3 regions of the Bradyrhizobium sp. JR3.5 genome follow, and region 1 is predicted to be linked to each of the others. Evidence: predicted binding sites of a transcription regulator. Region 1 holds the regulator's gene; each other region holds the start of a gene.
The links. Region 1 encodes LexA, which represses DNA repair genes until DNA is damaged. Its sites were predicted from a motif close to TGTTCNNNNTGTGTTCNG; they were not measured.
Positions count from the first base shown of each region.

Region 2: a site for LexA is predicted at 2,241-2,258, ahead of ACVWW1_RS01170 (type IA DNA topoisomerase). Genes of this name have one in related genera too.
Region 3: a site for LexA is predicted at 5,956-5,973, ahead of recA (recombinase RecA). Genes of this name have one in related genera too.

Region 1 covers NZ_JBSRYV010000001.1:1,851,682-1,862,373, forward strand. The annotation lists gene ACVWW1_RS09345 (MFS transporter) at 1-858, opposite strand, end outside; gene ACVWW1_RS09350 (ComEC/Rec2 family competence protein) at 1,290-3,575, shown strand; gene ACVWW1_RS09355 (hypothetical protein) at 3,572-3,799, opposite strand; partial or broken gene ACVWW1_RS09360 (hypothetical protein) at 3,945-4,375, opposite strand; gene lexA (transcriptional repressor LexA) at 4,632-5,336, opposite strand; gene ACVWW1_RS09370 (molybdopterin molybdotransferase MoeA) at 5,568-6,779, opposite strand; gene ACVWW1_RS09375 (HAD family hydrolase) at 6,793-7,431, opposite strand; gene thrS (threonine--tRNA ligase) at 8,580-9,782, opposite strand; gene ACVWW1_RS09385 (response regulator) at 10,047-10,692, opposite strand, start outside.
Region 2 covers NZ_JBSRYV010000001.1:225,619-236,310, reverse strand. The annotation lists gene ACVWW1_RS01170 (type IA DNA topoisomerase) at 1-2,185, opposite strand, end outside; gene ACVWW1_RS01165 (hypothetical protein) at 2,680-2,877, shown strand; gene ACVWW1_RS01160 (hypothetical protein) at 3,099-3,368, shown strand; gene ACVWW1_RS01155 (trimeric intracellular cation channel family protein) at 3,365-4,030, opposite strand; gene ACVWW1_RS01150 (M20 family metallopeptidase) at 4,080-5,348, opposite strand; gene ACVWW1_RS01145 (CDGSH iron-sulfur domain-containing protein) at 5,363-6,055, opposite strand; gene ACVWW1_RS01140 (putative quinol monooxygenase) at 7,039-7,338, opposite strand; partial or broken gene ACVWW1_RS01135 (amidase family protein) at 7,549-8,944, opposite strand; gene ACVWW1_RS01130 (sugar ABC transporter permease) at 9,697-10,692, opposite strand, start outside.
Region 3 covers NZ_JBSRYV010000001.1:825,740-836,431, reverse strand. The annotation lists gene gcvH (glycine cleavage system protein GcvH) at 17-382, shown strand; gene gcvP (aminomethyl-transferring glycine dehydrogenase) at 405-3,278, shown strand; gene ACVWW1_RS04080 (acyl-CoA thioesterase) at 3,396-3,827, shown strand; gene ACVWW1_RS04075 (hypothetical protein) at 4,128-4,649, opposite strand; gene recA (recombinase RecA) at 4,758-5,852, opposite strand; gene ACVWW1_RS04065 (hypothetical protein) at 10,068-10,274, shown strand; gene ACVWW1_RS04060 (hypothetical protein) at 10,297-10,527, opposite strand; gene ACVWW1_RS04055 (hypothetical protein) at 10,627-10,692, opposite strand, start outside.

The DNA.
Region 1 (10,692 bases):
TGCGATCAGCAGTGCGGCTCCGACGATATAGGCCGAGGTAACCGGATCGACCTTGGAGACCTGCTGCAGGAAGTACAGTGCCCAGAATTGACCGCTGTACCAGACCACGCCCTGTCCGATCAGGACGACGATGGCGATCAAGATGTACTTGATGTTGGTGCTGAGGAAAGCTTCCCGCCAGGGATTCCTGGTCATCTGTCCGCGTGCCTTGATCTCCTGGAAAATCGGCGTCTCCTGGAGCTGGAGGCGGATGTAGATGGCGATCGCGACCAGCACGAACGAGACCAGGAACGGAACGCGCCACGCCCATTCGTCGAAGGCCTGATTGCCGGCCCAGGTCCGGGTCAGGACGATCACGGCCAGCGACACCACGATCCCAAGCGTCGGCGAGGTTTGCAGCCAGCCTGTGTAGTAGCCGCGGCGGTCGTCCGGAACATGCTCGGCGACATAGGTGATGGCGCCGCCATATTCGCCGCCCAGGCAGAGACCCTGGATCATCCGCAAGCCGAACAGAACGAATGCGGCCGTCAGGCCGATCGACTGATAGGTTGGGATCAGTCCGATCGCGCCCGTCCCCAGTCCCATTCCGCTCAGCGTAATGAGAAATGTATATTTGCGGCCGACCCGATCGCCCATCCATCCGAACAGGAAAGCCCCCAGCGGACGGATCAGGAATCCCGCAGTGAACAGCGCGATCGTGCTCAGCAGGGCTGCGACGGGGTGGGATTGCTCAAAGAATTTGACCGACAGAACTGCGGCCAGGCTGCCAAAAATGTAGAAGTCGTACCATTCAATGATGTTTCCCACTGACGCAGCGACAATCACGCGACGAAAATCGCTCGGTACTTGAATTGCCATGTGCTGCTCCTATCAATTGCAAACGCTACTCTTCGCGTTTTCCAGCGCTCGATCCGCTCGCGGCGTGCGCGTGGTGCGCGGCGTTGCAGGCGAGATTTGCGAGTTTGTCCGCAACGCCTGATCTCAGGGGAGTTTTGGGCCTCCTGAGAAGAGCTCCAGCGGCCTTCAGTGCCGCGAGCCGTTGCCACGTCATCCCCGTCTCTCCGGGAGTGGAGGCATCATGACAGTCTAGTCCCAATGGGATCGGCACCTAATGAGACTTTCGGCTCGATCGGTTTGACGCAGGCACCGGCGACGGCCTGCCGCCGGGAGCCGTGACGCAGGTCGGTCCTGGTATCCCGGCTGGCCGGTCCCGTATTCTTGATCTGTTCCGCTAGCGATCAGGTCGCAGCATCCGCTAGCCTGCCGCTCCGGCAGGGATCGCGAGCGGAATGGCGGAGCAGGGCACGACGCCGGGCGGCAGACGCGGCTACGCGGGGACGTGGCCGCCGCGCGCGGCTGCGCCGGTCGGTGGCTATGTTCCGGTGCGCGCCAGCATCTGGCGGCCTCTCGTCGAGACATTGCGGCAATGGGCGCGTGCGGAGACGGGGGCCGGGCGGCTGTTGCCGTGGGTGCCGGTAGCGTTCGGCACCGGCATTGCATTCTATTTTGCGGCTGAGCACGAGCCGGTGCTGTCGGTCGCGGCGACCGTCGCAATCGCGCTCTGCCTGCTGGCGTTGCTGCTTCGGCGGCGCAGCGTGTTTCCCGCCGTCGTGATGCTGGCGGCGGTCGCGGCGGGCTTTGCGACCGCGACATGGAAGACCGCGCGGATCGCCCATGGCGTGCTGGCGCGGCCGATATTTTCCGTGGCACTGACCGGTTTTGTCGAGACACGCGACGTCCGCGAGAAGACCGACCGCTTCGTGCTGCGCATCGTGTCGATGGAAAGCCAGCGCGAGGTGCCGAAACTCGAGCGCGTCAGACTCTCGGTGAAGAAGGGCACCGCGCCCGAGGTCGGCAGCTTCGTCGAATTGAAGGCGCGGCTGATGCCGCCGCTCGGGCCGCAGCGGCCGGGCTCCTATGATTTCGGCCGCGACCTCTATTTCCAGGGTATCGGCGCGTCCGGCTTCGTAATGGGGGCGGTGAAGACCAGGGAGCCGCCGGCGACCGGCGGTCTTGCGCTGCGTTATGCCGCCTTCATGCAGTGGCTGCGCGATGCCATCGACGCGCGGATCCGCACCACGCTCGACGGGGATCAGCGCGCGATCGCAACCGCGCTGCTCACCGGCCGGCGCGATGCGATCACGACGCCGGTCAACGACGCGATGTTCATCTCGGGCCTCGGCCACGTGCTGTCGATTTCCGGCTACCACATGGCCGTGGTCGCGGGCGTCGTCTTCTTCACCATCCGCGCGCTGCTTGCGCTGTTTCCGGCGCTGACGGCGGGACACCCGATCAAGAAATGGGCGGCGGCGGCCGCGCTCGTCGCGGCGGCGTTCTACCTGCTGCTGTCGGGAGCGGAGGTCGCGACCCAGCGATCGTTCTTCATGACGGCCGTGGTGCTGATCGCGGTGATGGTCGACCGCCGCGCGATCACCTTCCGCACGTTGGCGGTGGCGGCGCTGATCGTGCTCGCGATCGCGCCGGAAGCGCTGGTGCATCCGAGCTTTCAGATGTCGTTTGCGGCAACGCTCGGGCTGGCGGCGCTGGTGCAGATCGGGCTGCCGAACCTGCTGGCGTCACCCGATCATTCGGCGACTGCGCGGGTTGCGCTGTGGGGCGGGCGCGAGCTCACGATGCTGATGCTGGCCTCGCTGGTGGCGGGGCTCGCGACCACGCCCTACGCCGCGTTCCATTTCCACCGCGTGACGCCCTACGGGCTGCTGGCGAACCTTGCGGCGATGCCGGTGGTGTCGGCGGTCGTGATGCCGGCCGGCCTGCTCGGGCTCGTCGCCATGCCGTTCGGCTTCGACGGGGTGTTCTGGGCGATCATGGGTTTCGGCATCGACTGGATGATCCTGGTGACGCAATGGGTCGCGGCGCTTCCGGGCGCAGTCGGCCGGATGGCGGCGTTCGGGGTCGGACCGATGATCGTGGCAAGCGCCGGCCTCGTTCTTCTCGGGCTGTTGCACACGCCGCTGCGCTGGTCGGGTGCCGTGCTGCTGGTGGTCGCCTCGGTCTGGGCTGTGCGGGTGCCGCAGCCGGACGTGCTGGTCTCCGCCGACGGCCGCAACGTCGCGGTGCGCGGCGGCGACGGCCGGCTGCATGTGATGCACAGCGCGAAGGACGCCTTCCTCGTCAAGGAGTGGCTGGCGGCGGATGCTGACGCGCGGACTGCCACGGATTCCTCGCTCGGCGAGGGCGTCTCCTGCGATCCGAGCGGCTGCGTGACGCAAGGGCCGGGCGGCGCCTTCGTCGCGCTGGCGAGCCGGCCCGAGGCGCTGGCCGACGACTGCGACCGTGCAGCGCTGATCGTGACCGCGCGGCCGGCACCGCGGGACTGCGCGGCCTCGGTGATCGATGCCGAGCGGCTGCGGCGCCACGGCGCGCTGGTGCTGCGGCGCATCAGCGACGGCTACGCCATCGATGCGGTCAAGCCCGGAGGGATCGACCGGCCATGGTCGCCAGCGGTTCCCGGCGATGGCGAGAGCGAGACCACGCTGCGCGCACCCGCCAGCGCGCCCCGGCCCGCCGTCGATGCGACGCCGGCCGAGACCGATTTGCAGGGCGAGGATTAGCCGTTGTCGGGTAAGGGGCCGGTCGGCAGCTCGAACAGGCCGAGATGGTATTCGTCGGAGTCGGGGCCCGCGTCGGGCTTCTTGACGAGGGTGAAGGAAGCCTCGGGGAATTGCTCCCAGACCTTCAGGTCGTCAGCCGTCACCGTCAGCCAGCCGAACCGGAACATGTAGCGACCCGGCTCCGTGACGCGTCCAGCCTTTTGCCATGTGACCTTGTCGACCACCACGCACGTCCTCCGTGCCCGATGATGCGCCAAGGCGCGCGCCGACGCAATTCTCCAGCTGCGCCCCGGAACCCGGCGTCCGGGGTCGCTCGAAATCGCTTAGGTCATCCGCCGCTGAACAGCTCATTCCGCGGCGACGATGCGCTCAACCCAAAAACAGCGACGCAAATGCGGAGGGCCGTCGCTCCACAACCTTCGGCTTCTGCTCGACCGGCGGATGCAGTGCCGGCAATTGCAGCACGCTGACGCGTTGTCCCTCGACGAGCTGGGTCACCAGCACATGGCTGCCGTCGGGGAATTCGACCGCGTCATGATGGCGATCGGGAACGTCGGGCTCGACTTCATTGAACACGCGCCGACGCGGAAGTTCATCGTCTTGGTCCAGATCCAGCGGCTGTCGTAGCGAACGTTCTCGGCGAAAGCGAGCTCGGTGCCCGGCAGCATGCAGACCGCGACAGTGGGATCGGTCTCCGAAGCAAAGCCGCGGGTCGACGTGCCGCGGAAAGTCGTGGTGATCAGCGTCTCTCCAACAATGGCGGGGCGCGACGCCACGGCGTGCAGACTATAGTCACACATCGGATGGCTCCTCAAATCGAGGTAGCGACCCGTGCCTCTCCTTGAGGCATAGGGCCTCTACCAGAGTGGACGATAGCGAACGAGTGTCTCCTCGCTTCTGGGCGATTGTACGACTGGTCGCCCAACGCTCCCGATCACAAACACGCGACGCTGCGTGAGAGGTATCGGAGCGCATCGGGCAAACAGCACGTTACGCTATCATTCAAGGAACGATCCGATGTGTCGCTCGTTCCCGGCCGCCGCAAGTATTTGAAATTCAGTATTTGCGATAGAGGCCGATCAGCTTGCCCTGGATGCGCACCCGGTTCGGCGGCAGGATGCGCACTTCATAGGCGGTGTTGGCCGGCTCCAGAGCGATTGATGCGCCGCGGCGGCGGAAGCGCTTCAGGGTGGCTTCCTCCTCGTCGATCAGCGCCACCACGATGTCGCCGGTGTTGGCGACGTCGTTGCGCTGGATCAGCGCCATGTCGCCGTCGAGGATGCCGGCATCGACCATCGAGTCGCCGCGCACTTCCAGCGCATAGTGCTCGCCGGAGCCGAGCATGTCGGGCGGTACGCTGATGGTGTGGCTGCGGGTCTGCAGCGCCTCGATCGGCGTACCGGCGGCGATCCGGCCCATCACGGGGACCGCGACCGGACGGTTGCCGTCGTCCTCGGCGATCGGCGGCGTGCTGGTGCGCTTGCCGAGGGTGCCTTCGATCACGCTCGGGGTGAAGCCGCGGCGGCCGTTACCGCCGCCGGCCGAGAGCTCGGGCAGCTTGATGACCTCGATGGCGCGGGCGCGGTTGGGCAGGCGGCGGATGAAGCCGCGCTCTTCCAGCGCAGTGATCAGGCGGTGGATTCCGGATTTCGAGCGCAGGTCGAGCGCATCCTTCATCTCGTCGAACGAGGGCGGTACGCCGGCCTCTTTCAGACGTTCATTGATGAAACGCAGAAGTTCGTACTGTTTGCGCGTGAGCATCTCGAGTATTCCCCCGGTTGGTAGCGTCGTTCGATTCCGAGACTTTTCAGGCGGGGCCAGTCCTCAGGAGCACGGTGCTCATCACAAGCGCTCCTTCGCGGCCTCCCATTTGTACACACCAGTACTCGAAACAAATCATGAACGGACACTATATGTTCGATATGTGTTCCGCAACCACTTAATTTCCGGTGAACACATCCGGCGGGCGCTCAAGCGATGCGGTCTCCGCTGTCACTCGGGCAGCATCAGGATCTCGCATTCGCTGCTTTTGACGGCGGCAGGCGCAAACGGCGGACGCACGAGAAGTGCCCGTGCCGCAGCGAGATTCCCGAGCAGCGACGAGTCCTGCTGCGTGACAGGCGTTGCGATCAGCATGCCGTCCTCGCGCTCCTCGAGGCGTGCGCGCAGATAGTCCTCGCGCTGGTCGTTGGCGGCGAGGTCGCGGCCGAGCACTGCGCTCGCGCGGCGGTGATGAATCGCTTTTCGGCCGCTCAGTGCCCGAATCAACGGCACCAGAAACAGGAAGGCGCAGACATAGGAGGACACCGGATTGCCGGGCAGGCCGATCACCCGCATCGCGCCGAGCCGGCCATGCATCATCGGCTTGCCGGGCCGCATCGCGATCCGCCAGAACGCCATCTCGACGCCCTCGGCCTCCAGCGACTGCTTGACCAGGTCGTGGTCGCCAACCGAGGCGCCGCCGGTCGTGATCAGGATGTCGGCACCGGTCTCGCGCGCCCGGCGGATACCGGCGGTGGTGGCCTCCACCGTGTCGGCGGCAACCCCGAGATCGACGGTCTCGGCGCCTTCGGCGCGCGCCAGCGCCCGCAGCGCATAGCCGTTGGAATAGACGATCTGGCCGGGGCCGGGCGTCGAGCCCGGCATCACCAGCTCGTCGCCGGTCGCCAGCACCGCGACCTTCGGACGGCGGTGCACCGGGAGGTCCGGATAGTTCATGGCGGCCGCCAGCGACAGCGCGCGATCGGAGAGGCGGCTGCCGGCATCGAGCAGCACGTCGCCTTCACGGAAGTCGACGCCGGCCGGGCGGATGTGCCGTCCGGCGGTTGCGGCCTCGGTAATCGTGATGTGGTCGCCGTCGACGGCGGTGTCTTCCTGGATGATGACGGCGTCGGCGCCATCGGGGATCACGCCGCCGGTGAAGATCCGCACCGCTTCGCCGGGGCCGACCGTGCGCTCGAACGGCCGGCCGGCGGCGACTTCGCCGATTACCCTGAGCCGGGCCTTCAGATCACCAGCGTCGGCCGCGCGCACGGCATAGCCGTCCATCGCCGACATCGGCTGCGGCGGCTGGGTGCGCCGGGCGGCGAGGTCGCGCGCCAGGGTGCGGTGGTAGGCGGCATCGAGCGCGACCATCTCCTCCGGCAGCGGTTCGGCGCCGGCGAGGACGGCGGACAGGGCATCGGCAACCGGCATCAGGGCCACGCTCGGAGCTCCTTCAATCCAAATGTTCAATACCAAGTGCAGTCAGAGCCCTCGCCACGTCATCCGTCGATGTCACGTGGATGGCATGAAGGCCGCGCGCCCGCGCGCCCTCGATGTTGGCGGCCAGGTCGTCGAAGAACAGGATCCGCGACGCCGGCACGCCGATGGCTTTTACCACATGATCGTAGGCCTCGGCGTCGGGTTTCCGAAACCCGATCGTCGAGGACAGGAAGACGGTGCGGAAATGGCTGAGCAACTCGGCATGGGTGACCGAGAAATGCGCGACATGGGCCGGATTGGTGTTGGAGAAGGCGTAGAGCGGCATCCGCACGGCGGCGGTCGCGAGCAGGGGGGCAATCCCCGGCATCTCGCCGGTGAAGATCGCATTCCAGCCTTCCAGGAACTGCGTATCGGTGAGGTTGATGCCGAGCGTCCGGCGCAGGTTTGCGAAGAACGCCGCATCGTCGATCCGGCCGATCTCGTGATGCTTGAAGCTGTCGTCGACGACAAAACGCGTGGCGAGGTCGGCCGGCGCGCAGCCGGCATGCTGCGCCCAGTGCGCCATCACCTTCTCGAAGTCGATGTCGAGCACGACGCGGCCGATATCGAACAGCAGCACGTCGACGGAATCGGGAGAGAGTTGCGAGGTCATTGCGTGAAACCGTGTACGAGAATTGCGGGCGGGCGGCAATGTCCCCGATTTGTGCGGCAGGCATGCGACCAAGGTGCTGACGTTGGCCCGGCTCGGTCCATTCTCACGCGGTGTCATCACCCGCGCATGCTGGTGATCCAGTATTCCTGAGGCGCTGGTGCTCGAGCCGAGAGGCCGCGGCGTACTGGATCGCCCGGTCGAGCCGGGTAATGACAGGTGAGGATGAGGTCACAGCTTCGCATTCTCGCGACATGAATTGTCCGAGCTTTGCATCTCATCTCGCCCTCTCTCTTGAGTAGAGGGCGCAGGGAAAGCCGGCTGCCGATCGCACCCAGGGGCCCCGAGCAAAAGGTAGAGAGCTCGGGGGTAGGACCACAGGTGTAACCGGAGCCGCTTCATGGGCCTTCGTCAGTTGCACACTGCGCGTCCACCGCATCTGGACCCACGTTCGTGACGATCGCGAAGCGCCCCTCGATCGGGTGAGACGGGCGAAGCATACACTGAGCTGCACTTCTGATAAGGCGAAATATTTTTGTTGCGGGGGGCTTGCGCCGTCGGGCAAATCAGGGATTGGGCCTTACGCGCTTTCGGTGCGTCAAGCGGCTTGCTGCTTGCCGGGCAGACCTCTCAGATCCTGGAAAGCGCCAGGCCGAGGTAGGCGATGAGCGCGCCGGTGCTGAGAATGACGACGACGAGCGCCTGCTCCGAACGTGCCTGTAGGGTTTTTTCGGCTCACGGCGATGACGCTCCATCCTTCAAGATCATGCTGTCCAACTCACGTCGGCTGTTATCCGTTCCGGTTCCTGCCCGGGAACTTTCATCAATGTCAGCCGCGCGGGCGCGCTAGGTCTCCTCGCGTTCCAGGCCAGAAACGCGCAACGCCGCCCGCATTGAAATACGACGGGCGGCGTTGGTTCTAGCCCCAGGAGGAATGGCAAAATCCTGGCGTTATGGATACGCGCGAGCGAGCAATAAGGTTCAGTCTTCGACCCGTATGAATCCGGTACTCCAAAGGAGCAAAGGAAAGCGCCGGGGGCGAGGTCTAGGATGGTGTGACCAAGTTGCTCTGGCCTCAGCGTGTACCCCCTCGCTGGGGCCTTTCTTTGCGTCGCGGATCCCGCGGCGCCGGGGCTGCGCGCAGCGAGTTTTCAGTCGGCGACCTGACCCGGACAAGCACGCTGTCGAAGCGCCCGGACGGCGTCATCCAGCGGCAAAACGGAAACGGCCCCGGCGCGCTCGCGGAGGCTCACGGTGCCTTGTTGCGCTTCACGCTGCCCGACGACGGCCACGACTGGAATGCCCGCTTCGTGTGCGGCAACGATCCGTCGCGACAGGGTGTCGGCGCTGGCGAACAGGACGCCTCTGATGCCTTCAGCTTCGAGCGCATCGAGAACCTTGACCGCGTATCCGGAGTGATCACGCGAGATCGGCGCGACCGCGACCTGGTCCGGCGACAGCCAGAACGGCAGCGCGCCGGCATGATGTTCAAGCAGCATCGCGATGACGCGACCGATTGAACCGAATACGGCATGGTGGATCATCACCGGGTTCGCGCGATCGCCGTCCGGTCCGACATAGGACGCGTTGAGACGGCCCGGCAGAACGCTGTCGAGCTGAACCGTTCCGCATTGCCAGGATCGGCCCAGCCGGTCCCGCAGCGCGAACTCCAGCTTCGGCCCATAGAAAGCGCCTTCGCTGGGCTGGATCTCGTACGACAGCCCGCACTGGCGCGCGGCCGCGGCAAGGGTCGCTTCCGCCCAATCCCATAATTCGTCCGAGCCGGCGCGCGCGGCCGGCCGGGTGGAGAGCGACACCTCGGGCGCCGGGAAGCCGAACTCGGCATAGACTTCCGAGAGGAGCGCAACGAAGCGGGCGACTTCATTGGGCACGTCCTGCTCGCGGCAGAACACATGGGCGTCGTCCTGCTCGAAGCCGCGCGTGCGCATCAGTCCGTGCAGCGAGCCTGACGGCTCATCGCGGTGACAGACGCCGAACTCGGCGTAGCGCAGCGGCAGGTCGCGCCAGGAACGAAGGCCCTTGTTGAAGATCTGGACGTGGCAGGGACAGGACATCGGCTTGAGCGCCATTGCGCGCTCGCCGTCGGCAAAGCCGAACATGTGCGCGCCGAATTTCTCCCAATGGCCGCTTTGAATCCAGAGGTCGCGGGGCAGCAACTGAGGCGTTCGAACCTCGGCATAGCCCAACCGGCGCATCTTGCGGCGGATGTAGTCCTCCAGGACGCGATAAAGCGTGTTGCCACGCGGATGCCAGAACACCATCCCTGGCGCATCCTCCTGGATGTGCCAGAGATCGAGACGCGTTCCGAGGCTTCTGTGATCGAGATCGTCCATAGCTTGCTCTCCTGATGGAAGCAGCGCGGACGAGTTTGCGCATGAAAAAAGCCCCGTCCGTCGCCGGCGGGGCCTTGTCTGGTTGTGCAGTCTGTTACCGCATACGACCAGGAGACGACCCGCCAAGGCTGGTCGTCGCAGTGGTCAAAGACATCGGACAGATGTTGCGCATGTCGCTATTCTGGATTGTCTGTCCGGTTTCGTCAACCTGCCCGCACGGCGGGAACGGCCGTGGGGCAGCCTCGGTCGTTCGGCGATGCGGGTTCACCGTTCGCCCAGATCGATCGGCGTGAGGATGCCTTGCCGCAGCGCAAGGCGGACCAACTCGATGTCCGTGCCGACGCCGAGCTTGTCCTTGATCATGGAATGCAGGTTCGCAACCGTCTTGGGGCTGAGATGCAGCGTCTCGGCGATCTCGTCGGTGGTCTTTTCCGCCAGCAGCATGCGCAGCACCTCGAACTCCCGTGCGGTCAGGAGATCGGCGGCGGCGCTCTCGCCGGCGAGGTGGCTAAGTGCGAGTTCGTGGTCGATATCCGGGCTGATCGCGATCTTGCCCGACAGCGCATCCATCACGGCGTGCACCAGCGTCTCCGGCGGACTGGTCTTGGTGACATAGCCGCTCGCGCCGGCGCGGATCGCCTGCACGGCAAAGGCCGCGTTCTGGTGCATGGTGAACACCAGGATCTTTGCCCGTTTGTCCCACTGCCTGAGGCGCCGGATGGCCTCGATGCCGCCGATGCCGGGCATCGACAGGTCCATGATGACGAGGTCGGGCCCGGTCTCCTTGTAGAGACGGTAGGCCTCGACCCCGTCGGAGGCCTCGGCGACGACGGCGAGGCCCGGCTGCTTCTGCAGCATTGCCCGGTAGCCCTCCCGAACGACGGCGTGGTCATCGACCAGCAGGATGGTT
Region 2 (10,692 bases), 1.6 Mb from region 1:
TGAAGGTCTTGCGACTTGGCTTGCGGCGTTTTTTGCCTCGATTCATTTTAATCCATGCGGACATCGCGACCGAGTTGGACCTCGCATCATCGGGGACAATGAGACCTTTCCCCTGCGCCAGCTTCTTGGCGAACAACAATTGTGCAGGACTTACCGGTTTGGGGTCGAGCTTACCGGCCGTTTCGCTGTCTGACTTTTTGGACGCGTGTTCGCTAAGGAATTTGCGGCAGATTGATATCGACGTCTTATAGCCGAGCGGTGGTTTGATGCCCTTTTGCCGGACGAGGCTGTCAGCAAAGCGCTTCATCGCAGGCGTCGGTGGATACGTTCCTGTGCCATTGTCCCCTGCACTGCCAAGCAAGGAAGGTCCCACCGCGGTAGCCCCCTCCTTCAGCTTGCTGATAATGCGCTCGGCGACATCGCATACAGCGTCAATCGCGCCGACCATCTCCTGTTTGCCTACAACGACGTCGTCGAGCAGGCATTCAAGTTGCGCCGTCACACCAGGATCGACTAGAGCCGGATCGGCTTGTTTGAGAACGCCAAACAACGACAGACCAGTCTCGGTCGGCACGATATTCTTCCCCTGGGGAGTCAGAAAACCCTGCTTCTTCAGACCTCCAATAATCTCGGCTCGGGTTGCAGGCGTGCCAATACCCTTGGCTTCCCTCAGACGATCTCGCAGAACCTCGTCATCAACAAACCGCCATGCATTCTGCATCGCCTCGATCAGAGTGCCTTCGTTGTAACGCGGCGGCGGCCGGGTCTCCTTGTTCTCGATTTTTGGATCTTGCAACTGCGCCATCTCGCCATCGCGCAGCGACGGCAGCATTTGCGCCTCATCACCCTTTTCGTCGGCGGGTTGCCACTCCGGGAATGCGGCACGCCAACCGAGATCAATGGGCTGGCGACCGGCTGCGCGGAATTCAAAGCCGTGCACATCGAGCGTTGCGGTTGTCTGCCGGTAACGAAAGTCGGGCATCAGGGCGGCCATATATGCCCGCGCGATAACGTCAAAGAGTTTCTTCTCGTCAGACGACAGACGAGGCCAGACCTCCGGCAGTTTGTCGATGGCGTTGACGTTGGGAATGACGGCATGGTGGCTCGCGCCCTCCAGCCCCTTGTCGTAAAAGGTGCCGCTCGCGCCTCTACGAATCACCGGCGGCTCGGGTACAGGGATCGCGCTGAACGATTGGCCCACCCGTAGTCCGGCTACGATTCGCGGCACGTCCGACATCAAGTTTTGCGGCAGATAGCGAACCTCTGCGCGAGGATAGGTGATGATCTTCTTGCCCTGGCCGTCATACAGCTCCTGCGCCATTTCGAGCGTTTTGCTGGCTGACCAGCCGAGGCGCGAGCCGCAGAGTTTCTGCAACGACGGCAAATCATGCAGCTTGGGTGGCGCTTGCCGCTTATCCTCGACGCGCACGGTGAGCGCGCCCTCGAAGCCTTCAGCCGCTTTGACTACGTCCTGGGCTATCTCGCGCTTGACAATTCGGTCCTGCGGCGCGTGCCGCATCTGGAATTGCCCGCCCGCCACTTTCGCGGTGGCGACAATTTCAAAATAGGCAAGCGGCACAAAGTTTCGGATTTCCAATTCGCGCTTGCATGCAATGGCTAATGTCGGCGTCTTTACGCGACCAACTCCAATCACTCTCCTCGCGCCCTGCCCCAGAACAACGGTTGCGGTGCGAGTGAGCGACAGGTTGTAAATCTGATCGGCCTGTCGGCGCGCAACCGCGGCGGCGTATAGGCGAGAGTATTCGGTATTGGGTTTTGCGCGACCGAATGCGTCGCGGATGGTCTGCGAATCCTGCGCGGTGAACAGCACTCGCATCACCTGACCGCGATAATCGTAATGCTCAAGAATTTCCTGACCGATCAGCTGACCCTCGCGGTCGCAATCGGTTGCAAGCCAAACGCGCTTGGCAGTGCGTAATGCCTCGCGAATGGCCTTGAGTTTAGCGGCCTTGTTACTGCCCTCTGCCGGGCGCGTTCCGTAAAGACCTTCAGGCCGTAGAAGTATGGGGGACCATCGCTTCCAGGCCGGGACAACGTCCTCCGGTTCGACGAGATCGAACAAATGGCCCTCAGCTGGAAGAACATCGCCGTAGCGAGAACCAATTGCGGCGCGGACGTCTTTGGCCTGGCTGGTTTTCTCCGTGATGACGATCTGATCTGCCATGACGGCCCACTTGGGAGGACGGCCGGGTCGAAGGTGCCGATGCTCCGATTGACAATAGAACATATAGAGAACATAATTTAATTGTCGGGTCAAGTAGTTGGAGTCGGGCCAGTTGCGCTGCCGTTCGTCATCGCCGATGACGGCTGGCCGCTGGCGAGCCCGCGGAATGCATCAACCACACCCGCCGCTGTAATGCGCGCTGCCTGTACCGACCAAGGCCCTGCCTGAGGTCGACGACCGGCATGGCCCTGAGGACCCAAGGCAGCGCGCGCGAATTAGCATGAGCCGCGATCGACAAGGTGACCGATCCTGCAGCCAGCCCAGACGACCAAGCTGACCGCAAGCGCAAGCTCATCAAGGGGCCGGAGGAATTTCAGAAGGTGCGTCGCGATCGAAACCGAAAATGATCGCAGCCTTAAGTTCTTCGCCCCCTCAAGCTAATAGGATCGAAACCGAGCTCCGCGCGTATCGAGCCCAAAAATGGGAGGTCAACGATGATCAGTGACCGAGAACGGCGGGCACCTACGGCAGCGGAACGCGAAGCCCGCAAGGTATTCAGACAAGCCGAAGCGAAGGAAGCTGTGACCGATTACGCCAAAGCCCAAAAAGCGCTCCACGATAATCGAGAGCGCCTTAAGGTCGAACGGCTGGCGCGGGAGGCCGAAGCGGCCAAACGCACGAAAGCAGGCTAAAAGCGTCCATCTGGATGACTGCGGAGGACCAAGCTTGGACCTCTGTCATGCCGCCATCGATGGCGTCGCGCGGGTTGATTGGTGGGCCATTCCGGATCCAGCGTCCCCATGTCACAAAGCCATAACGCATGTATTGCTGGGCGCAATGCAGTCCAGCCAGCGCTTTTGCTGGCGAGGACTGCAGCGTTTGCCGAGCCAGCCCGTCGACGCAGAGAATGAACGTGGGTGTCGATGAAGCCGGGAGAAACAGTGCGGTCGCTCAGATCAAGGACATTCGCGCCGCCGGGCCGCCCGACCGAGCCCGATACCTCGACAATGCTATCGCCTTCTATCAAGATTTCAGTCGGGCCAAGCATCCTGTCGCCCAGGCCGTCGAACAGTTTTCCGCAGATAATGACGGATTTCGCCATGTGAATTTTCCTCTGCTGGAACTGAACCTACTGACGGCACTGGGCGTCCGCCATCCTTCCACAAAATGCATCCGGCGCTAGGATTTCTTGGGGCCTTTCGAATTGATTTTTTCGGCGCTAGGATCGTATCGATCCCCGAACTTCGCAACCGGAAGCCGCCAGCCGCGCTTCATCGCCATGACGCGCAGCGAGAAACATGAAATGAGCGCCACCGCCGTGACCGGCGCGACTGGCAACTGCAGCATGTGCCCGACTACCACGATGGCCGCAGCCGCCAATGCCGCGACGGCATAGAGTTCAGCCCGGAGTACCGTCGGAATTTCCGCGAGCAGTACATCGCGCACCATCCCGCCGCCGATCCCGGTGACCATGCCGAGCACTATCGCCATGAGCGGATTCAAGCCGTGGGCCAGCGCTTTAGAAGCACCGGTGACGGCGAAGAGCGCGAGACCCGCCGCATCGAAAAGAAGTACCGAGTTCGACATCCGCACGATCAAGGACGAGAAGTAGAAAGTGACGATGCCGGCGAAGAGCGACACACCGAGATAGCGCCAGTCGGCGACCGCCCCGGGCGGGACGACGCCGATCAGCAGGTCCCGGGTGATGCCGCCCGAATTCGCCGCCGCGAACGACAGCACGAGTACGCCGAACAGGTCCAGCTCTCGCTTGACCCCGGCCAACGCCCCGCTGAGCGCGAAGACGAAGGTGCCCGTCAGGTCAAGCACAAGCGGAAGCTTCTCCATGATGCCACTTTCCGGCACTAGACGATCGCCACGAGATCGATGATCATACTCATGCCGGCAACCAGGCGCGGGTCGCAACGACTAGCGTTTCCACGCCGGTTCGCAAGGTGGGGTGAAGAACCGGCGCGAATTTCGGGCTGTGGTTCACCGGAAGCTCGGTGAGCTTGTTTGCCGCTTTCGCCTTGGCGTAAGTTTCCGGATCAGTGCCGCCGACGAACCAGAAAACCGACGGTACGTGCCATTCGGTTCCGAACGATCCGAAGTCTTCGCTCGCAGGGGCCGGCCCCGTTTCCCTGACGCGCTCGGCGCCGAAATGTCCCCGGAACGCGTCGACCACCCGCTTGCTGGCCTCCCGGTCGTTCACGTTGAGAGGGTAGTGATCCAGCGACGTGATCTCCGGTTTGCGAGGGGCGCCAGACGCCGCCGCCTCGGCATTGACGATCCGCTCGATCGCGGCCAGTACGCGCGTCCGGACGCCGGCATCGAAAGTCCGCACATTCAGTTTGATGATGGCCTCGTCCGGAATGACGTTTTCTTTCGTCCCCGCCTGCAGCACGCCAACGGTCACGACCGCTGCCTCCGCAGCGGCAACCTCGCGGGACACGATGGTTTGCAGCCGCAGCACGGTCGCGGCCGCCATCACCACCGGATCGATACTGGCCTGCGGCATCGATCCGTGCGCGCCACGGCCGAATAGACGAATCTGCAAGCTGTCCGCCGCCGAGGTGACCGCGCCTGCCCGTCCGGCAACCGTTCCCGACGGCCCCACCATGACGTGCTGGCCAAGGACCACGTCCGGCTTCGGGAAGCGCTTGAACAAGCCGTCGTCGATCATGGCCTGAGCGCCTTCCGCCGTCTCCTCGCCTGGCTGGAAGACCGCCATTACGGTTCCTCGCCACGTCGTTTTGGCCTCGGCGAGCAATTTGGTGGCACCGACGAGCCAGGTGACGTGCATGTCATGCCCGCACATATGGCCGACCGGGACGGTGTTTCCCTCATGATCCTTCGCCGTGATCCTGCTGGCATAGGGAAGACCGGTTGCTTCCTCGACGGGTAGCGCGTCCATGTCGGCGCGCAGCATGACGGTCGGCCCATCACCGTTGCGAAGCAGGCCGACGACGCCGGTCTTTCCGACACCTGTCGCGACTTCGTAGCCGGCCGCACGAAGATAATCCGCCGCCAGTCCCGCCGTGCGCGTCTCCTGCATCGACAACTCGGGGTGCGAATGCACGTCCTTGTAAAGGTCTTCCAAGACTGGGAGGAGTTTTTCGAGATCGCGCAGTGCTAGATCGGGAGAACTTTCCTGATTCAAAACCATGGCCTACTCCACTGTTAGGAATCCGAGAACTTGATTGCTGCGTGCGTCCCGTCGCAGAACGGCTTGTTGTTCGATTCTCCGCAACGGCAGAGTGTGACGCGATTGCGCACCTCATATTCGAATCTGTCAGCGGCGACGACCGGTATCCCATCTCGCAACCACAGGGGTCCGCTGCATTGCTGCTCGGGATCCTCGATCAAACCGATCGATACCGGCAACGCTTGTTCGACCGGCTTCCCGGAGCTTTTGTCCCAAGCCACCAAACGTCCAGAGGGACATTCGTTCACCTGGCGGACGAACATCGTCCGGACTCCGCGATCGGCGGTCTGCGAGACCTGACTCCAAACATTGCCGTTCGGGTCGCAGAAACGCCCGAACGCACAGAGGCTTTCTGCGTCGGTGAGTTGAAGGATCGGGCCGTTCAGCAGCTTCGCTTGATCGAGATAAGCGTCTCGACTTGCAGTCTCGGTACCGACGAAGCCGATTTTGAGATGTGAGCCGTCGCAGAACGGCTTGGTTTGCGATGCACCGCAGCGGCACAGCGCATAGGTTTCTCGATGCGCGACGGCCGGACCTTCCTGCCACGCCTCCGACCCGTCCTCAGCGTTCGTCATGATGGTTTGTTTGGCGAGAGGGATGTCGCCGGTGACCATGTAGGGGCCGTTTTCGGAAACGGTGACTCGAGCCTTGCTCTTCTCGGAAGTCATGGTTCCAGTCCTGCGACGCCGTGGACTTATTCTTCGGGCAGCCGGCCCTTAGAAGTGGTTTCACCGTGCCATCTACAGTCGACCGAGGTACGAAATCGGTACCCGCCCGACCCGCGATGTCCCCGAAACATCCAACGCCTGTTTACGAACCGCGGCAAGTGGAGTTTCCGGACCGCTCGACCGTCAGAAACGTGATCGTGCCAGGCGCAAACGATACGGATCCCGCAGCGGTCGCCGCTGAGAAGCGCTGGTGTTTCCAGCTTCAAAAATATAGTTGAGGTCCAACCACGTCATTCAACGCGCTCCCCGGCCGGATCGTTCTTTGCCCTAAGGCGCACCACCGGCACTGGTAAGGATTTTCTCGAAACCTTATCAGTCGGCCGACGAATGTATGTGCAGTCGCATCAAAGCCGAAGTCCCACATACATAGGTTCGTCCGTGTCAGGCGGTTTTATGAGGAATTCGTGGTATCCTCCGTGTCTCGTGGAACGATCTATTGGATGTGTTTCAAGCCCGGGTCTGTGCTCAGCGCAAGGAGGTCCGGCCTCTTCATTCGAACTCCGGAGCAACCCAATGCGGGAAGCCGCAAACGAGACGTGGTGGGCGCATCTGGGACACGCCGTTCGCGCGGCTTACGATTTGCTATCACCATCGAAAACTATAAGCCCGACCGGATCCAAGCTCGCAAACCGCTGTGCCAGCTTGATTAGTTCCGTTCGCGTTTTCTGATCCTTTATGGAAACGAAAGCTGCCAAAAGACGCAAGCATTCGTCTACGCTTGACTTTCTCTCTTCTACCATTGAAGCGCACTCCTCCCCGCTTACACACCGACACGTTCGCTCCTACTCGTTCTACCCTTGCTGTGCTCGTGCCTGCATCCCCGGTTCGTAGTCCTAACAATCGCAATCTCATGAGTGGCTCGTTTTGACTCGAACGCAATCGCTCGTGGATCGAGAACGGGCAATGCGCGTCGATAAAGAGCTTCACGCTACGCCGCCGTCGACCTTGCCCAACGGAATGACCTCGGCGCTTTCGACGAGGTCAGGTATCTCGGTAAGTAGCGCCGCTATATGCGGGGCAGCGATGTGCTTGTCTAGAAGTTCGCGGCTTTCCCACTCTTCGGTCCAGACAAAGCGGCGTGGCTGATCGAGATCGCGATTGAGCTGATAGCTGATGCAGCCTTCTTCCCTGAGAGTGGTCGCGATCACGCCGCGAAATAGGATTTCGAGTTTTTCTTCCGCGCCTGGCTTGGCGAGAAAGATGGCGACCAAGGGGATCGTCATAAGCAGCTCCATAAACGTTACTGACCAATTTCGTGGAACGCCGAGGACGGCGAACCCGCTCGACAGGCGACATGCAGCCTCTGCAGGCCCTCGTATTGCATCGTAACTCCCAAGCGCTGGTGGTCTCGATCATCAACAAACACCAGTCCCTGCTGTGGCATGCCCGCGCAGATCAGCGATCGAGGGCCTGAAATCCGAAGCCCGCGCTGCTCACCAGTTTGCCGGATCAATCGCCACAGATGGTGTGCCGCCGGCCTCGATCGCCTCGCCCGCAGCAAGGCATAAATCCTCGCGGTAGCGGCCGGCAACGAGTTGCACACCAACCGGGATCCGGCCGACAAGCCCAGTGGAAACCGTTAGCGCTGGAAGGCCCATGAGGGGAATGGCAATCTGCGGTAGCTGGGCATGCCACACCCGCGCAAACGACGCGTCATCCTTAAGGTCGAGATGATCGGGAAACGGCAGTTCGCCTGATACGGGAATCAGCAGCACCGGGTATTTGTCCAGGAAGGCAAACCACTCTCGCGTCAAGGTATCGCGCCGAGTCAACGCCTTCGAAAGATCGAACGGATGCACCTTGTCGCGGACGCCGCGCAAGCAGGCCAGCGCGCCTGGATCACGCTCGATTTCGGCCATTTCGAGCTGGGCCTCATAGCCGTCGCCGAGCCAGAGCTTAGTTTGGATATCGGCCGGCTCGCGCATGGATGGCGTATCTTCGATCTCCTCGACGATCCAGCCCGCACCTTGCAGCCGCTTGCCTGCGTCGGCCACAGCAGCGACAACCTCGGGTGCGGGATTGAGACCATCTGGGTTGAGGCACATCGCTACTCGTTTCGGCCTCGGCGGGCCTTCAAGTGCCACTGGCGCGTACCAAGGATCGCGAGCATCGGGCGCCGACATCGCCGCCAGTGAAATGCGCAGATCGTTGATGGTGCGCGCCAGCGGTCCGGAGACCGCCCCGATCTGCGGACCAATCGGACTGCCCTTCGGAGCCTAGGTTGAAGGCCGGGACGCGGCCCAAGCTGGGCCGCAAACCATGCACGCCACAGGCATAAGCGGGATAGCGAATCGAGCCGGCTATGTCGCTGCCGTGGGCAATGTGCCCAATTCCCGCTGCAACTGCTGCACCAGCGCCGCCGGACGAGCCGCCCGGTGTAATGCCCGGATCGCGGGGGTTCTTGGTGTTACCGTGGATAAGGTTGGTGGTGAACCAACGATAGGAAACGGCTGGACAGTTTGTGCGGCCGAGCAAGATGGCCCCGGCCTTGCGCAGATTGGCGACCACTGGATTGTCGGCCTTGGCGATGTTGTCGCAACGCAGCTTCATGCCGTCCGTGGTGGCAAAGCTTTTCTGATCGGCACCGATCTTGATAGTAACGGGTACGCCGACCAGCGGCCCCAAATCACCGCCGCGCGCAACCGCCGCATCGATTGATGCTGCCTGCGCCATCACGTCGTCGCGCCGGTGATCGACCACCGCGTTGATCTTCGGATTAACCGCGTCAAGCCGGGCAAGCCCCGCCTCCGCAGCTTCTTTCGCCGAAACCTTTTTCGATTTTATGAGGTCGGCGAGATCGGTGGCCGACAGACGCCAAAGATCTTGCAAGAGATACTCCGCTTCTCTCATTCTAAAAGCAATTCAATGAGCCCCTACGGAAACTCACGGTCACCTTACCCACGATGAATCGATCGCCCGCGTCAGGTTGCCAGCGTCTAGATTGTGTTTCATTAACGCGCGCTGCGCTGGCTCGGCGGGCCCCAAGAGCGCTGTGATTTTCGATGTGACCTCATGGGCTTCAAAGCTCTCGAAGTCGCGGGCAACGTTTGAGTCATGTGGCGGACGAAGCGGTCGCAGTGCGATACTTGTCGCAGCTGACTGTTGCGCAGGCCAAACGATCGAACCTGGGTCTCCCGTGAGATGCAGCGAATGAAGTACACGTTGGGCCTCTTTCGTCCTAGCTGACGTCACGCCATTGGCGACATGCAAGTCCGCGATCAATGATGCTCCTGGGAACGCCAACCGGCGCCTCCAGTAGCGCGTCGCGCCCTCCACGGTTTGGCGGCCCTGACTGCCGTGATACATCCTCAATTCGATAGTGGATCCATACCAAACGGCATCGCCATCGACTCTCAGTCTTAGTGGCCGGTTGTGGAGGACAAGCATGCCGTCAGGCCCTTGTTCGATTTCCCCCCACGTGGGAGGCGTACGAATCTCGATCGGCCCGTAGCAGACGGTTCGCCAGTTCCATCGAAGCGCACGCCGCATTGCACGCGACGAGTTGCGGATACTACTCGCCGCATACCCGAAGGCAAACGCCGCGGCCGCAGGGAGCAGCAGCAGAATTGCTGCGATTTTTTTCAGGGGCGCGAGAATAGCTTCCCCCCACGCTTGGACAGTACATCGATGTAAACGGCGAGCATGAGAACAATCCCGCTTGTGATGTTCTGGTAGGCGGTCGGCACATTCAGCAACGAAAGACCGTTTGCGAGGCTTTGCATTAGCAACGCGCCCAATAGGACGCCCGACACGGTGCCAGTGCCGCCATAGAGACTTGCTCCGCCGATCACAACGGCCGCGATCGCGTTCAGTTCGAGAAACAGACCCGATTCTGGCGGCGCCGAGCCGAGCCGTCCAACCAGGATCAGTGCCGCGACGGCGGTCAATACTCCGATGAGGACGAATGAGATCATCAGATGCATCGTGATGGGTATGCCCGCCGATCTGGCAGCGTCACGATTGCCGCCAACCGCATACACATGACGTCCCCACACAGTGTTGGTCAACATCCACGAAACCAGCGCCGCGGTGGCCAACGTGATTGCCACCGGCATGGGTAAGCCGCGATAAGAGAGCGTTGCCCAGCCAAGCAGGACGACGCCAGCAAAACCCACGCCAGCTCGAACCAATGCACGCCGACGTTGGCTATCCTCTCCCAGGTTGCGCAACGGCCAGAGTGATATGATGGCGGCCACCGTGATGAAGACCCAGAGCGCAGGCCCCGTAACAAACGCCTCGCCGAAGAAACGAATTTGCTCAGAGACGCCAGTGATCGTGCGGCCGCCCGATAGCGCAAGCGCCAAGCCGCGAAACAGCATCAAGCCTCCGAGTGTTGCCACGAAGGACGGAAGACCGAAGCGAGCAACCCAGATGCCGTTCCATAGGCCGACGAGGACGCCCATAGCGAGCGCTGCCCCGATCGATCCCCAGACGCCCACAATGCCGCTCACTTCGATCATGGCGATTATGGTAACGGCAAGGCTCAGGAACGATCCTACGGACAGGTCGATTTCGCCCTGGACGACAACAACGAGCATTCCGATAGCGACCATGGCGGTCATGGAGGTCTGCCGCAT
Region 3 (10,692 bases), 1.0 Mb from region 1:
CAAAGGATCGATCCCCATGACGACGCTGTACACGTCCGACCACGAATGGCTCCGCATCGAGGGCGACGTCGCCACGATCGGGATCACCGACTACGCGCAGTCGCAACTCGGCGACGTCGTGTTCGTCGAACTGCCCAAGGTCGGCCGCAGCCTGAAGAAAGCCGAGGCCGCCGCGGTCGTCGAATCCGTCAAGGCCGCCTCCGACGTCTACGCGCCGATCACCGGCGAAGTGATCGAGGTCAACGAGGCGCTCGCCGCCGAGCCCGCGCTGGTCAATTCGGATGCCGGCGGCAAGGCTTGGTTCTTCAAGCTCAGGATTGCAGACAAGGGCGAACTCGGCGGCCTGATGGACGAGGCCGCCTACGCCGCACACACCGCCTGAGGATCAGTTTAAGGATCAAGCCATGAACGCGCCCTTCAAGCCGATCAACGAAGCCGCCACCGATTTCGTCCGCCGCCACATCGGACCGTCACCGCGCGACATCAACGCGATGCTGGAAACGGTCGGCGCCGCGAGCCTGCAGGCGCTGATGAATGAGACGCTGCCGGCATCGATCCTTCAGAAGGCGCCGCTCGATCTGGGCCGGGCGCTGAGCGAGACCGAGGCGCTCGCGCATATGAGCGAGCTCGCCGCGCAGAACCGGACCTTCACCTCGCTGATCGGCCAGGGCTATTCCGGCACCATCCTGCCCGCGGTGATCCAGCGCAACATCCTTGAGAACCCGGCCTGGTACACCGCCTATACGCCGTACCAGCCGGAGATCAGCCAGGGGCGGCTCGAAGCCCTGTTCAATTTCCAGACCATGATCTGTGACCTCACCGGGCTCGACGTCGCCAACGCCTCGCTGCTCGACGAGGCGACCGCGGCCGCCGAAGCGATGGCGCTCGCCGAGCGCCACTCGCAGGTCAAGGCAAAGGTGTTCTTCGTCGACAAGGAGGTGCATCCGCAGACGCTGGCGGTGATGCGCACGCGCGCCGCGCCACTCGGCTGGGCGCTGGTGGTCGGCGATCCCCTGACCGAGCTCGACAAGGCCGACGTGCTCGGCGCGCTGCTGCAATATCCCGGCACGACAGGCGCGGTGCGCGACCTCCGGCCGGCGATCGCATCGCTGCACGCCAAGGGTGCGCTTGCGATCGTGGCCGCGGACCTGCTGTCGCTGGCTTTGCTGACCTCGCCCGGTGAGCTCGGCGCCGACATTGCAATCGGTTCGGCGCAGCGGTTCGGCGTGCCGATGGGTTATGGCGGACCGCACGCTGCCTACATGGCGGTGCGTGACACGCTGAAGCGCTCGCTGCCCGGCCGCATCGTTGGCCTCTCGGTGGATTCGCGCGGTGCACCGGCCTATCGGCTGGCGCTGCAGACCCGCGAGCAGCATATCCGCCGAGAGAAGGCGACCTCCAACATCTGTACTGCGCAGGTGCTGCTCGCCGTGATCGCTTCGATGTATGCGGTGTATCACGGCCCGGAAGGCCTGACGCACATCGCGCGCAGCGTGCATCGCCGCGCCACCGTGCTCGCCGCCGGCCTGCGCAAGCTCGGCTTTGCGCCGACCAGCGAGGCATTCTTCGACACCGTGACGGTCGAGGTCGGCGCGAAGCAGATCGAGATTGTCTCTCGCGCGCAGGCGGAGCGGATCAATCTGCGCATCGGCGCAACCACGCTCGGCATTGCGCTCGACGAGACCACGACGCCGGAGACGGTCGAAGCGGTGTGGCGCGTGTTCGGCGGCAAGCTCACCTTCGCCGAGATCGAGGCGGCCGCGCGCGAGGCGCTGCCGAAGGAGCTGCGGCGCACCAGCGCCTTCCTCATCCACCCGGTGTTCAACACCCACCGCTCGGAGACCGAGCTGCTGCGCTACATGCGCAAGCTCAGCGATCGCGACCTCGCGCTCGACCGTGCGATGATCCCGCTCGGCTCCTGCACGATGAAGCTCAACGCCACCACCGAGATGATCCCGCTGACCTGGCCGGCGTTCGGCAACCTGCATCCGTTCGCGCCTGCGGATCAGGCCAAGGGTTATCACGCGCTGTTCAAGCGGCTGGAGCAGTGGCTGTGCGACATCACCGGCTATGACGCTATCTCGCTGCAGCCGAACTCCGGTGCGCAGGGCGAATATGCCGGGCTGTTGGCGATCCGTGGCTATCACCTCGCGCGCGGCGAGCCGCACCGCAAGGTGTGCCTGATCCCCTCCTCCGCGCACGGCACCAATCCGGCCTCGGCCGCGATGGTCGGCATGGACGTGGTGGTGGTGGCCTGCGACGCCCGCGGCGACGTCGACGTCAACGATCTCCGCGCCAAGGCGGAGAAGCATTCGGCCAATCTCGCCGCTGTGATGATCACCTATCCGTCGACCCACGGCGTGTTCGAGGAGCATATCAGCGAGATCTGCGACATCGTGCATGCGCATGGCGGCCAGGTCTATCTCGACGGCGCCAACATGAACGCGCAGGTCGGGCTGTCGCGGCCCGGCGATTACGGTGCCGATGTCAGCCATCTCAATCTGCACAAGACCTTCTGCATCCCGCATGGTGGCGGCGGCCCCGGCATGGGCCCGATCGGCGTGAAGGCGCATCTTGCGCCCTATCTGCCCGGCCATCCCGCAACCGACGGGGCGACCGCACACGCCATCGGCCCGGTGTCGGCCGCGCCGTTCGGCTCGGCGTCGATCCTGACCATCTCCTATATCTACATCCTGATGATGGGCGGCGAAGGGCTCACGCGCGCCACCGAAATTGCGATCCTCAATGCCAACTACATCGCAGCGCGGCTGCAGCCGCACTTCCCGGTGCTGTATCGCAACGAGCGCGGCCGCGTCGCGCATGAATGCATCGTCGACCCGCGGGCGCTGAAGACGACCAGCGGCGTCACCGTCGACGACATCGCCAAGCGGCTGATCGACTACGGCTTCCACGCGCCGACCATGAGCTTCCCGGTGGCGGGCACGCTGATGATCGAACCGACGGAATCGGAATCGAAGTTCGAGATCGACCGCTTCTGCGACGCGATGATCGCGATCCGGGGCGAGATCGCGGAGATCGAGAAGGGCCGCTGGAAGGTCGAGGCGTCGCCGCTGCGCCACGCACCGCACACCGTCCACGACATCGCCGACGACGCCTGGAACCGGGCCTACGCCCGCGCCGAGGGTTGCTTCCCGGCCGGCGTGTCGCGGTCCGACAAATACTGGAGCCCAGTCGGCCGCGTCGACAATGTCTACGGCGACCGCAATCTGGTGTGCTCGTGCCCGCCGACCGAGGATTACGCGCATGCGGCGGAGTAACGGGCCATGTTGCAGGATGGGTAGAGCGCAGCGAAACCCATCCTACGGTCCGGCAATCATAAGGCCCGACGAGACCGCGGGCGAACGACGGCGAGCAATACCGCCGCAGGAGGAAACATGCGCGAGGAATTCTGGTTTCATTTCCCGTTTCGCGTCCGCTATTCCGAAGTCGACGCGCAGGCCGTGGTGTTCAACGCGCACTACCTGACCTACTTCGATACCGCGATAACAGAATATTTCCGCGCGCTCGGCTACGACTATCTCGGCGAGGTCGCGCGGACCGGCATCGACTTTCACACCGTGAAATCGGTGGTCGAGTACAAGGCGCCGATCCGGTTCGACGAGGACATCGAGGTCTGCGTGCGGGTCGCGAAGATCGGCCGTTCCTCGATCGTGCTCACACTCGCGATCTTCGCCAAGGGCTCCGACGACCTGCGCGCGACCGGCGAGATCATCTGGGTCGCCACAGATCAAAAGACCCACCAATCGGTCGCCGTGACGGAAGACCTGCGTGCGCTGATTGCGAGCCGGGAAACGGTGCTGGCGTAACACGCCGCCTGCCCAGGCGACCTCTCGCATTGTCCGGGTCGATAGAGCGCAAGCCATCGTCGAGCCCGGCGATCGCCGGCTGCGGTCCATGCACAAGCCCCTCGAGCAGCCTGCCGATTTCCATGTCGTTGAAGACGCCGCGCTGGCGAAAGCCGCGGAGGTAGAATAGCGCGTTGGTCCTCATGAATCCCGCCGCGATCAGCTCGAGCAACCGCATCTCGGTCGCGCCAAGTCCCGATCCGCTCCATGGCAGCTCACGAAGCAGATCCAGCAGAGCCGGCCTCAGCAAGGGAAACGCACTCAGGTCGCGGTGCACCATATCGAAACACGTCTGCGGAGTTGTCGCCCGATACGCCTGCCAGCACATGCTTGCGGTCTCGATATCCACAGTCGGATGTTAGCCAGCGGGACCTCGTTCCAACCGCGCCATGCCGGGTCCATCGTTAGCAGGCTGAAGCCGACGAGACGCAATTTCAGCTTCGCTAACATGTCCGGCTGAGCATGAAACTGATCGAGCACCCAGATCAACTGCAGCTGATCGTTTGGGGCAGGGTCAAACCACAATTCGATGATGTCGAACGACTGGCAATAATCGTTGAACGCGAGGTCCTTCCAAGTCGCGCGCTTCGCGGACGGGGAAATCCAATCCGACCAATGATTCCCCGGCTTCTGGCCCGCTCGCACGCTGAAATAGGCCGCCAGCTCTTGTGGCGAAGGCAGCACGCCCCAGGTGAAGCGAAATGAAAGCGGAAGCACCGCGTCGCCCAGACCTGCGCGTTTCAGGTCGAGCCCAGATGGATTACCCAAGATCAGGCGCTTCACCGCTTCAACTCACTGAACACCGGCTACAAAACCAAACGGGCGCCGAAGACGTCGGCAACTCAACGTCCTCAGCGCCCGCTTGTAGCGAAATCGTGCCAGCCTTGAAGCTTATTCCTCAGCGGCCGCCGGCTCTTCCCCGTCGGCATCGCGCTCGGGCGTACCGGCAAGGATCTGCTCGGCGATCAGGCCGGAGTTCTGGCGGATCGCAGCTTCGATCTTGGCGGTGATGTCGGGATTCGCCTTCAGGAACGCCTTGGAGTTCTCGCGGCCCTGGCCGAGCCGCTGGCTGTCATACGAGAACCAGGCGCCGGACTTCTCGACAATGCCGGCCTTGACGCCGAGGTCGAGGATCTCGCCCATCTTGGAGACGCCCTCGCCGTACATGATGTCGAACTCGACCTGCTTGAAGGGCGGTGCCAGCTTGTTCTTCACCACCTTGACGCGGGTGGTGTTGCCGACCACCTCGTCGCGCTCCTTGATCGCGCCGATGCGGCGGATGTCGAGGCGGACCGAGGCATAGAATTTCAGCGCGTTGCCGCCGGTCGTGGTCTCCGGCGAGCCGTACATCACGCCGATCTTCATGCGGATCTGGTTGATGAAGATCACCATGGTGTGGGACTTGTTGATCGAGGCGGTGAGCTTGCGCAGCGCCTGGCTCATCAGGCGCGCCTGCAGGCCTGGCAGCGCGTCGCCCATCTCGCCCTCGAGCTCGGCCTTCGGCACCAGTGCCGCGACCGAATCGATCACCAGCACGTCGACCGCGCCGGAGCGCACCAGCGTGTCGCAAATCTCCAGCGCCTGCTCGCCGGTGTCCGGCTGCGAGATCAGGAGCTCGTCGATGTTGACGCCGAGCTTGCGCGCATAGACCGGATCGAGCGCGTGTTCGGCGTCGATGAAGGCGCAGATGCCGCCCTTCTTCTGGCCTTCCGCCACGGTGTGCAGCGCCAGCGTGGTCTTGCCCGAGGATTCCGGCCCGTAGATCTCGACGACACGTCCCTTCGGCAGACCGCCGACGCCGAGCGCGATATCGAGTCCCAGTGACCCCGACGACACCGTCTCGACATCCATCGAACGGTCGTTCTTGCCGAGCTTCATCACCGAGCCCTTGCCGAACTGGCGCTCGATCTGGGAGAGCGCGGCTGAGAGGGCCTTGGACTTGTCCATGGAGGATCCTTCGACGATACGCAGTGCAGTAGCGGACATTTGGGATGTGCTCCTTATGGCGGGGATTCGCTAGCGGGAAAGATGGGCGATGCGATCAGGCGGAATGCGTTGCTGATAGGAACCCCGTACCACGTTTGTTCTATGTTCGCAATATGTTCTTTCTGGCGTGCGGGTGCTGGCCTGTTTTATCCCCTAGTGGCCTAAGTTGAATTTGGAAGTGGCCTGTTTTGAATTAACCGAGCGGTAACCGAGGCTTGGCCGCTGTTCTCGGTAAGACTACTGAGTCGGCAATCCAATGTTCTGCCGATAGCAATTCTTATTGTCCGATAACTGTTCTTCTCCACAGGGGAGAAGTGTTACCGGAGTTCTCCGTGGGCGAACGGAGTTCCGGTAGGCCGCAGTTGCCCCTAGCCAGGATTTGAGGACGACCCGTTTTGAGTCAAAGAGCGGCGGTACCTGATGTACGACGCTATAGGCGCAGCAAACGTCAGAAACAGTACGGGTAGACCGATTGCCACCCAAGCGAAAACCGCCGGGTTGGTCGTACCGAACAGCCACATAACGCCGATGACCAACTCGATTGCGGCTAGGCCGATCAAACGGCCCTTGATTGATCTGTTCATTTCGCCTGCTTAGGGCCGCCTCAGTTGGCGGCCTCTTCTTGAGATGGCGATCTTGAAACCACTTGAAGTGACGTGCGAAAAGTGCAACGGCCCGGGTAATCCCCGATTCTATCCCCACTTGGCAAATGCGAATGCCAGCGCCAATCCCAAAGAAACCGCCCAGCGAGTGGCACCAGGCATTGCTGCGCAAACCTCACGGGGATCAGTGGCGCGTCGAAGAGGGAGCCGAGCCGATGATATTCCACTCTCTCCAATGGGTCGGATGAACCACAACGGGCCGATTTGAATCGGCATTGACCCATCCGCCGAGAACTCGGCAACAGGGGAATACGAGCGCGTGGAGGCCATCCGAGTCGATTACGGCCAACTCCAAAACGCGGTTGAATGGCGCGGTTTCAATTTGGTGCCAAATCATGAAGAGAGAATAGGCCGCCGTTTGCATCGGCCGTTGACGACAATCAACCGACTCATGCGTGTCCTAATTTCATTTTGCGAGTGTCCTAATTAGGACAGCACCGGCGTGCGGACTGGCCCTGTTTTATCCCCCAGTGGCCTAAGCTGAATCTGGAAGTGGCCTGTTTTGAATTAACCGAGCGGTAACCGAGGCTTAGCCGTTGTTCTCGGTAGGACTACTGAGTCGCGCGGTGGATGTTCTGCACACAGAATCACTTGAAGAGCGTCTCAACATCAAGGCACAGCGGCTCCTGAAGGAGGCTTGGGGGCACTCCACCGGCGTCGAGCGCTCCCGCCTTGTCCGCAAGGCGCGCCTTGCCGAAACCGCCTCACAGTTGAGCGACTGGCTGCGGTCGCCGGCTTCACGAGCGCTGACGTGAGGGGTCGATACCATTTCCATGCGCAAAGCGGCGCAAGCAGGATAGTCAATTTTCGTAGGCGCTGGGCAAGCAAGAGCGATACGGCAATCAAGGCGGTCCTGAATTACTTCTGGCTCCGCAAGTAAAAGGTCATCGCACTCGAAAGTGCAATATCCGGGATTTTGTTCCTACCCTCTCGGACTGGAAGGGCTACGCCGCCTGTAAGAGTTTCAAACGGGCGGCGTAGCTTTGTCTGGGCCGCCTTAGTCCCTGATCTTGCCCTTGCCTTCGCAGGCCGTGCATTTGACCGCGATAGATTCTGTGACCCGGCTGCACCGCCTGCGCAATTGGCTGGACGCCCATTCCATTGCAGTTTGGGCAGATACGCTCTTTGATCTTCGGCTGCATGTTTGAGCCTTTCTGGCCGCCTCATTTGGGCGAATCGAAAGGGGCCGCTCCACGCGCGGCCCCTTGCCGGTTTAGTTTCGAAAATCTGTTCGGGATGAAAATCTAGCCCCGGCAAGTCTTACGTTAGAGTTTTCAACAGACCTTTAGGATTCCGATAAACTACGGTGTTTCGCTATCGGAACCAGGAACCTGACATTAGACGCTCGCGTTAACTGACCGCTTGCCTCTCAACGAAAGGGACAAAGAGGAGGTTGGCATGATGGAGCATCCCAATCTCGATTCGTATGTAGTTCGAGCGCGCATCTGTCTTGGTATTGCGATCATTGGCGCGGTGCTGTTCGCCACGGTGATGCTCACTGGCATACGATAAGGCCGCCTCAGTTGGCGGCGGCCTCTTTCTTTTTTTAATCTCGATCTCAGCTTCGTTTCCGTATGTCCTCGGTTAGGACTTCCAGATCGTCGCTGCTGCGCGTCCTAATTCCAGGTTGCGAGTGCCCAAATTAGGACAGCACCGGCGTGTCGGTACCCGCCTGTTTCCATTCCCAGTGGTCTACTTTGAAATTTCGAGTGGCCTAGTTTGGGTTTAACCGCGTCGCAACCATGCGTTGCCCGTTGTTCTCAACACGACTACCGAGCAGTCCTATTCACGACACCATCCGTTCCAGGTCCACAGAACAGAGGACTACCGGGATCTCTCCGTGGGTGAACCGAGTTCGTAAATCGCGATCTTTGCAATGTTCACTTTGGAACTGAGCACCGGCCATTTGCATATTAGGATTCGTGGAACTCAAACCCAACGGTTAGGACCCGAAGGCGAGGTAGAGGTGTCATGAAGCGACGACGACGCCGGGTAGTTCAGATTATCCCCCTTGAAGAACGTCTCACCCAGGAAGCCAGAGAGCTGCGCCAACGAGCTAGAAGACTTGCCCCGTGTCGAGAGCGGGAAGCATTGCTAAGAAAGGCGCGTCACAATGAGACCACCGCTCATTTGACCGAGTGGCTGATGTCTCCCGGGCCACGCGCTCCAATTTAGGAGCGCGACGGTGTCAGCGAACCGGAATCAATTCGATGGCGTCGAGACCGCCTTTGTCTGCGCTGTGCTGGGGTCGCTCATTCAGAGGCCGCCTCGGCTGGTGTCGGGCCATGCCCCCCATAATCGGCTGGAGTTCAGTTCTCGCGATAGCGCTCATATGCGGCCACTGCACCGCCAAGCACGCTGCCAAGCGTGGCCGCTCTAAACCGGCATGGTTCATCTCGGCGGCGCGCGCGCCGCACCCGTTGCTTGCCCGCAACTAACCTTTCAGAGGTATTAAACTTTTTAATGCGCCATGCAGACATACCCTTGCCAGGATTTTGCAAATCCTTCCTGGGGCTAGAGCCGACGCCGTCCGCATGCATTTTAAGCGGGCGGGCGTTCGTACATTTGAGCGTATGTCGTAAACAGCAAGAAGCCCCGACGGGGGCTAGCGCGTCAGGGCCTCTTTCCGGATGCGATTCTCCCCGGAGCGCAAACTCAGCGCGCGGTCCAGCTGAGAGCGCCGTGAAGTGTACCGGGGAACGTCGGCAATATAGAACGCTCTCCCGGACTACCTCGACTTGACAAGTGTCCTAACTCCCATCTGACCGTGTCCGAATTAGGACAGTACCGGCGTGTCGGTGCTGGCCTGTTTCCATCCCTGTGGCTTTGATTTTCTGCGTGGCCTGGTTTGCCATTTACCCGTCGCAATCGTTCGCGTGACGTCGTCTGCCCCATCGGTGAAGGCCGAGCCGTCCCGACCGATCCCCGTGATAGCCAATTTGGGACATGTGCTGTGGCACAAATTGTATAGGCTCCCAGCTATCAGGATTTTGCACACCTTCCTGGGGCTAGGGCCAGCGCCGTCCGCAAGCATTTCGAGCGGGCGGCGTTGTGCTGTCAGGCATCAGCCGGAGTGAAACCGGGCCGATCCGGGCACGCCGACGGGAGCCGTTGTCGAAGCGTTTGGGCTGCGGCGCGGCGCGATCCGTAGTTCTCCGGGGCAGAACAAAGTTCCGCGAGCAGGCGGCTCGACCTTCGTCTCGACTGCATCGGACAATCAACGAGTTGCCGAAAGATTTGGCGAAGCCGGATCACGATTGGCACAATCTGCATACGACCTTGGTACCCCTCCTGACGCCCAAAAAAACTACGTAGCGTTCAAGGGAAGACTCGGGTTCCGGCAGTGTTCGTAACATTTGACTTGTCCGGCCGACGCACCGATTGCGCATCGCGAGGCAAGGCGATGCCGTCGGCGAACGGATCCACTCCGGGATCCGCAACGACGCCCAAACGGGCGCCCCGCTTCACTCAATCGTTTGACGGGTGTTAGTTGTTGCTACAACCTTTGATTTAAATATCGACGACCGCCATTCATTCGCGGGAACCGTTCCAGATGATTCACAAGGGCGTCGAATTCAGCGTCACGCAGCTCATGCCCGGCGTCTGGAAATGGCGTTTCCAGATCGGCGATCGGGTCTTCACGGGCAAGACCGAAGCAAAGCTCGACCTGTTGGCGATCCGCCGCGTGCAGCTGCGGATCGACCGCGAGCTGAACAATCTCGGGCTCGGCCGGACCCGCGGACACCGCGATCAGGACTGAGACGCAGTCCGTCCGGCAAGCTTCAGTCCGCGCTTGCCAGCCGCCGCATCGTGAACTCGATGTCGCCGCCCGGCAGTTCGCGCCAGCTCTCGACCGCGCTCATATAGGCGGCCTTCGGATAGCGCTTGAGAAAGTCGCGCGCCCGCAGGCGGGCCTGATCGCGCGGCAGGCTGAAGGTCTCGCGCAGATAGCCGTCATCCGGCTTGCGCCGCGCGGCCATCCGGCTGGCAAGATCGCGCGGACGAAACACCATTGCCGCAACTCCGGACCAACTGACGACGCCCCCAATATAGGGGCGGCGCCGGCAAAATCCGAGTCTGCGGGAAGTGGAGGAAGCCGCCCCGAGCGGGCGTTACTGGCTGCGCTGCGCCGAGCCTCCGGGCTGCGTGGAGCTCCCGGTCTTGGTCTTCGGCTTGGC